Linked DNA regions of Caldimonas brevitalea. The protein of the gene in region 2 interacts with the protein of the main gene of each other region in a pairwise test. Links are inferred from orthologs where the notes say so. Each region holds a gene or a part of one and is shown on either strand. Other genes may lie near its edges. The genes, in order: AAW51_RS01680 and AAW51_RS22650.

Region 1 (3,254 bases), 5.0 Mb from region 2 along the record:
CGCACATGGTCGGCCGCCGCATGCGCCTGGTTGCGCGCCGCGATGACGGCTTCCAGTGTTTCGCGTTCATGCGCGATGTAGCGCTTGGCCGTCTCGACCAGGTTGGGGATCAGGTCGTAGCGGCGTTTCAGCTGCACGTCGATCTGGGCAAAGGCATTGGCAATGGCGTTGCGCAAGCGCACCAGGCGGTTGTAAGCGCCCACCATCCAGAACAGCAGTACTGCGACCGCGACCCATCCCACAATCTGCGTTGTGCTCATCGCTTGTTCATCCATCAGCGGAAAGTCCCGCGACTCTACGACAGCCGCAGCACGGCTCCAAGCGGCGCCCGGCTACGGGTTGGCGTCGCGCGCCAGATAACCTTCGTAGCCGCGCCGGCGCAGTTCGCAGGCCGGGCAGCTGCCGCAACCGTGGCCCCATGGGTGGCGCTGCCCTCGCTCCCCCAGGTAGCAGGTGTGGGTGTGCTCGACGATCAACTCGTTGAGGGCATCACCCCCCAGCGTGTGCGACAAGGCCCAGGTCTGCGCCTTGTCGAGCCACATCAGCGGCGTCTCGATCACCAGCGGCCGGTCCATGCCCAGGCTCAGCGCCACCTGCAAGGCCTTGAGCGTGTTGTCGCGGCAATCGGGGTAGCCCGAGTAGTCGGTCTCGCACATGCCGCCGACCAGCACCGCGGCGCCGCGCCGGTAGGCGAGCGTCGCCGCGAAGCTCAGGAACAGCAGGTTGCGCCCGGGCACGAAGGTGTTGGGGAGGCCGCTGTCGGCCATTTCGATGGCGCGTTGCGAGGTCAGCGCGGTGTCGCTGATCTGGCCCAGCAGCGACAGGTCGAGCAGGTGGTCGGGGCCCAAACGTGCCGCCCACTTGGGAAACCGGGCCCGCAATTCGTTTAGCACCCGTGGCCGGCAGTCCAGCTCGATGCGGTGCCGCTGGCCATAGTCGAACCCCACCGTCTCGACCTGTGCATAACGCTGCAGCGCCCACGCAAGACACGCGGTCGAGTCTTGCCCGCCGGAAAACAGCACCAGTGCCGTACGACCGTCCAGTGCTGTTTGCACGTTGTCAGCTCCGCACTTCACCCTGGCCGAGCACGACGTACTTCATCGACGTCAGCCCCTCCAGCCCGACCGGGCCGCGCGCGTGGAACTTGTCGGTCGAAATGCCGATCTCGGCACCCAGGCCGTATTCGAAGCCATCGGCAAAGCGGGTCGATGCATTCACCATCACGCTGGCCGAGTCGACCTCGCGCAAGAAGCGCATCGCGTTGGGATGGTGCTCGGTCAGGATGGCGTCGGTGTGGTGCGAGCCGTAGCGGTTGATGTGCGCGATCGCCTCATCCAGGCTCTCCACCACCTTGACGCTGATGACGGGCGCCAGGTATTCCTCGGCCCAGTCCTGCTCGCTCGCGTCGGCCACCGTCGCACCCGGCAGCGGCTGCAACAGCGCCCGCGCCGCCGCATCGCAGCGCATCTCGACGCCCTTGGCGGCGAACACGGCGCCGATGCGCGGCAAGAACGCCGGCGCGATGGCCGCATGCACCAGCAGCGATTCCGCGGCGTTGCAGGGGCTGTATTTCTGCGTCTTGGCGTTGTCGGTCACCTTGACCGCCAGGTCGAGGTCGGCGCTCGCATCGACATACACGTGGCAATTGCCGTCGAGGTGTTTGATCACCGGCACCGTGGCCTCGCGGCTGATGCGCTCGATCAGCGATTTGCCGCCGCGCGGGATGATCAAATCGACATGCTCGGGCATCGAGATCAGCCGGCCGACCGCGGCACGGTCGGTGGTCTCGATCAGCTGCACGCCCTCGGCCGGCAGGCCGGCCTCACGCAGCGCCTGCTGCACCAAACGCCACAGCGCCAGGTTGGAGTGGATGGCCTCGGAGCCGCCGCGCAGCACGCAGGCGTTGCCGCTCTTGATGCCCAGCGACGACGCTTCGATGGTGACGTTGGGGCGGCTCTCGTAGATCATGCCGAACACGCCGATCGGCACCCGCATCTGGCCGACGCTGATGCCGGTGGGCCGGCGCCGCAAATTGGTGATCTCGCCCACCGGGTCGGGCAGCGCCGCGACCTGCACGCAGTTCTCGGCCATCTGCGAGATGACCTTGTCGTTCAAGCGCAGCCGGTCGACCATCGGTGCCGCCAGCCCGTTGCGCTCGGCAGCGGCGATGTCTTTGGCGTTCTCGGCCTGCAGCGTCTCGCGCTGCTCGCCGATCAGTGCGGCCAGCCGCAGCAGCGCGCCATTCTTCGCAGCCGTCGACGCGGCCGCCATCTGCGTGGCGGCGGCCCGGGCGGCGGCGCCCACATGGGCCATGTAGGCCTGGATGTCGGTGGAGGTCATGGGCGAGATTGTCGCAAACCCGGCGGCCGGGCGCAGCGGGGCGGTCGGCGGCGCCTACAAGGCCGCCGCCAGCGTCAGCCACAGCGGCGCGCCCAGCACGAAGCCCAGCGTCGAGACGACGATGGCGGCGGTGGTCTCGCCCTCCTGCGTGCGGTAGCGCTGCGCAAACATCAGCGCATTGCTGCCGGTGGGCAGGGCCGCCGCCATCACGATCACCGTCAACGGCAGGCCGTCGAGCCCGGCGGCGTAGCGCCCGACCAGCAGCACCAGCAGCGGCAGGGCGAGCAGCTTGGCGGCGGCCAAGGTCGCGGCGCTGGTCGCAGCGCCCTGAAGACCGTAATGCGCGAGCGACATGCCGATGCCGACCAGACACACCGGCACCACCGCCTCGCCCAGCATCTGCAGCACGCCGTCGACCGGTTCGGCGATCGGCCAGCCGGTCAGGTTCCAGGCCAGGCCGGCCAGCACCGGCAGCACCACCGGGTGGATCACGGTGTTGCGCACCGTCAGCCCCAGCATGCGGCGGAGGTCCGCGCGGCTGCCCTGTTCGCGCGCGGCCGCCTTGGCCACGTCCAGCTCGACCAGCACGGTCACGACCGACAGCAGCGTCAGGGCATGCACGCTGACGATGGCCAGGTGAATCGACAGCCCGCGCTCGCCGAACAGCGCAGCGGCCATCGGGATGCCGAGTTGCGCGGTGTTGCCGAAGGTCGCAGTGATCGCGCGCACGCCGGGGCCGGCCGGTGCGAGCGGGCCGCCGCGATACCGCTGCCACGCGTACACGGCCACCATCCAGGCAGTGGCCGGCACGAAAAAGGCGGCCAGCGTCGACCACGGCAGGGTGGCGACGTCGATACGGGCGGTGGTGCGGAACAACAGCGCCGGCGCGAACAGGAAAAACGCGACGTTGGACA
Region 2 (3,308 bases):
CATCTTCATCGCCGGCAACATGCCGATGGTGTCGGAGATCACCCCGCTGTTGATCATCACCAAGCTGGAGCAATACGACTATGCCGGGGCCACGGCGATCGCGGTGGTGATGCTGGTCACCTCGTTCGCGATGCTGCTGTTCATCAACATGTTGCAAGCCTGGACGCGCAAGCGCCAGGGCCGTTGAGCTTTTTTGTTCGAGATGCCTGCCATGACGTCCGCCAGCCTGCCGCTCCCCGCCCCGCGGGTCACCGCAGCCGTGCCGCCGCCCCGGGTGCGCGCGGCCACCGAAGAAGCGCCCTGGGTGCGGGTGCTGCTGATCTCGGTCGCGCTGTTGTTCCTCACCTTGTTCCTGTTCGTGCCGTTGGTGTCGGTGTTCTACGAGGCGCTGAAGAAGGGCCTCGACGTCTACCTCGCGGCCATCGTCGAGCCCGACGCCTGGTCGGCCATCCAGCTGACGCTGACGGCGGCGGCCATCTCCTTGCCGCTCAACCTGGTGTTCGGCATCGCAGCCGCCTGGTGTATCGCCAAGTTCGATTTCCGCGGCAAGAACGTGCTGCTGACCCTGATCGACCTGCCGTTCTCGGTCAGCCCGGTGATCGCCGGCTTGATCTACGTGCTGCTGTTCGGCCTGCAGGGCTGGTTCGGCGAATGGCTGCGCGACCACGACATCAAGATCATCTTCGCGGTGCCGGGCATCGTGCTGGCCACGATGTTCGTGACCTTTCCGTTCATCGCGCGCGAGCTGATCCCGTTGATGCAGGCGCAGGGGCAGGAGCAGGAAGAGGCGGCACGGGTGCTGGGGGCGTCGGGCTGGCAGATCTTCTGGCGCGTGACGCTGCCCAACGTCAAGTGGGCGCTGCTGTATGGCGTGATCTTGTGCAATGCGCGGGCGATGGGCGAGTTCGGCGCAGTGTCGGTGGTGTCCGGCCACATCCGCGGCCAGACCAACACGATGCCGCTGCACATCGAGATCCTCTACAACGAATACCAGTTCGCCGCCGCGTTCGCCGTGGCGTCCTTGTTGGCTGGCCTGGCGTTGGTGACGCTGGTCTTGAAGTTCGCCGTCGAGCAGCGCGTCAGGCGCGAGAAGCAGATGGCAGGAGAATTCGCATGAGTATTCAGGTGCGTGGCGTCAACAAGCGCTTCGGCGAGACGGTGGTGTGCGACAACCTCGATCTCGACATTCCGTCTGGTGAGTTGGTCGCGCTGCTCGGCCCCTCGGGTTCGGGCAAGACCTCGCTGTTGCGCATCATCGCTGGGCTGGAACGGCCCGACAGCGGGTCGGTGCTGTTCCATGGCGAGGACGCGACGTTTGCCGATGTGCGGGATCGGCAGGTCGGCTTCGTGTTCCAGCACTATGCGTTGTTCGGGCACATGACCATCTTCGAAAACGTCGCCTTCGGCCTGCGCGTGCGCCCCAAGGCGACCCGCCCGCCCGAGCGCGAGATCCGCGCCAAGGTGAGCGAGCTGCTGAAGCTGGTGCAACTCGACTGGATCGCCGACCGCTACCCGCACCAGTTGTCGGGCGGCCAGCGCCAGCGTATCGCGCTGGCCCGCGCGCTGGCCGTGGAGCCCAAGGTGTTGCTGCTCGACGAACCCTTCGGTGCGCTCGATGCCAAGGTGCGCAAGGAACTGCGGCGCTGGCTGCGGCGGCTGCATGACGACATGCATGTCACCAGCGTGTTCGTCACGCACGACCAGGACGAGGCGATGGAGGTGGCCGACCGCGTGGTCGTGATGAACCGCGGCCGCATCGAACAGGAAGGCACACCCGACGAGGTCTACGACCATCCGGCCACACCCTTCGTGCTGCAGTTTCTCGGCGACGTCAATCTCTTCCACGGTCGCTTGGGCCATGCCCCGGGCGCTGCTGCTGCGGGCGATGCGGGCGTGAGCTACGTGCGGCCGCATGAACTGGAAATCGTCACCGTGGCCGACACCACGACCCTGGCGGTGACGCTGGCCCAGGCCCTCACCGTCGGGCCGAACACCCGGCTCGAGTTCAAGCGGGTCGACGATGGCAGCTATGTGGAAGTCGAACTGCCGCGCGCCGAGTACCACCGGCTGCGCGAGCAGCTGGGCCTGCACGAGGGCGCCTCGGTGCACCTGCGGCCGCGCCGCGTGACCCGGTTCGAGCACGCGGCGGCCTGACGCCCTGCGGGCCTTGCCGCGGCGGCGGTATTGCACGACCCGCCCACCGACGTTGCGGCTGCGTGTCGCGACCCCTCTCCATCGATCCCTTGTGACCCTGCCCATCTCGCTTGCGAGACCGGGCAGGCTGTCGCGCGGCCGGACCGGCGGCGATGCTGTCACTTTACTGGAAACGATTGTCCAGTATGATGGACGCATGGACATCAACGACCGCATCGCTCGGCGGGTGCGCGAACTGCGCGAGGCCCGCGGCTATTCCCTCGACGCGCTGGCCCAGCGCAGCGGCGTCAGCCGATCCAACATTTCGCTGATCGAGCGGGGCCAGAGCAGCCCCACCGCGACCGTGCTCGACAAGCTGTCGGCCGGGTTGGGCGTGACGCTGGCGTCGTTCTTCGAAGACGTCCCCGCGCCGGCCTCGCCACCGTCGCCGATCGCCCGCGCGGCCGACCAGCCGCTGTGGACCGACCCGGCCTCGGGCTATGTGCGACGCAACCTGTCTCCGCCGGCGCCCTCGCCGCTGCAACTGGTCGAAGTCGTGTTTCCCGCGGGGCAGCGGGTGGCCTATGAGACCACCCTCCGCGACGTCGACACCCAGCAGCAGGTGTGGCTGATCGACGGCGTGATGGACGTGACCGTCGGCGACACCTCATGGCGCCTCGAGACCGGCGACTGCCTTGCGATGCGCCTGGACCGGCCCATCACCTACCACAACCCCACTCGCAGGCCGGCGCGCTACTTCGTCGCGCTGGTCACCCTGCCTTTGACGATGCCCACCAGGAGGACTGCATGAAGGTCGAGGACGTGACGGTACGGCGCTTGGGCCCCAACGAGGCCGCGGCGTGTGTGGAGGCCTTGGCCGATCTGCTGATCGACTGTGTCGACGGCGACGCGTCGGTCGGCTTCATGTGGCCGTTGCCACGTGAACGGGCGATGTCGTTTTGGCGTGGCGTGGCGGAGGCCGTGGTGCGCCAGGAGCGGGTGGTGCTGGTCGCCGAAGACCCGGAAGGGCAGATCGTCGGCACGGTGCAGCTGATCGTGTCGCTGCCCGACAACCAGCCTCACCGCGGCGACGTGGCCAAGATGTTGGTCCACCGCAAGGCGCGCCGGCGCGGTATTGCGGCGCGGCTGATGGCTGCGCTGGACGATGCCGCGCG

Evidence for each region.
Region 1: the proteins of AAW51_RS22650 (region 2) and AAW51_RS01680 interact in binary tests that used the Escherichia coli proteins (3 or more experiments, as listed by UniProt). The link is inferred for Caldimonas brevitalea from one-to-one orthologs.

The regions. Positions count from the first base shown.
Region 1 is NZ_CP011371.1:379,196-382,449, reverse strand. The notes cover bases 201-3,141. They hold AAW51_RS01680 (glutamate-5-semialdehyde dehydrogenase), read right to left. Parts: upstream 2,341-3,141; coding sequence 1,060-2,340; downstream 201-1,059. Other genes in these bases: AAW51_RS01675 (AEC family transporter), read right to left, coding at 2,395-3,141; queC (7-cyano-7-deazaguanine synthase QueC), read right to left, coding at 333-1,055; AAW51_RS01690 (LemA family protein), read right to left, coding at 201-260. Also shown: more of AAW51_RS01690, read right to left, coding at 1-200; more of AAW51_RS01675, read right to left, coding at 3,142-3,254. UniProt on the Escherichia coli protein: Catalyzes the NADPH-dependent reduction of L-glutamate 5-phosphate into L-glutamate 5-semialdehyde and phosphate. The product spontaneously undergoes cyclization to form 1-pyrroline-5-carboxylate.
Region 2 is NZ_CP011371.1:5,374,899-5,378,206, reverse strand. Bases 139-3,133 are described here. They hold AAW51_RS22650 (sulfate/molybdate ABC transporter ATP-binding protein), read left to right. Parts: upstream 139-1,113; coding sequence 1,114-2,154; downstream 2,155-3,133. Other genes in these bases: AAW51_RS22640 (GNAT family N-acetyltransferase), read left to right, coding at 2,941-3,133; AAW51_RS22645 (helix-turn-helix domain-containing protein), read left to right, coding at 2,351-2,944; cysW (sulfate ABC transporter permease subunit CysW), read left to right, coding at 212-1,117; cysT (sulfate ABC transporter permease subunit CysT), read left to right, coding at 139-187. In the rest of the region: more of cysT, read left to right, coding at 1-138; more of AAW51_RS22640, read left to right, coding at 3,134-3,308. UniProt on the Escherichia coli protein: Part of the ABC transporter complex CysAWTP involved in sulfate/thiosulfate import. Responsible for energy coupling to the transport system.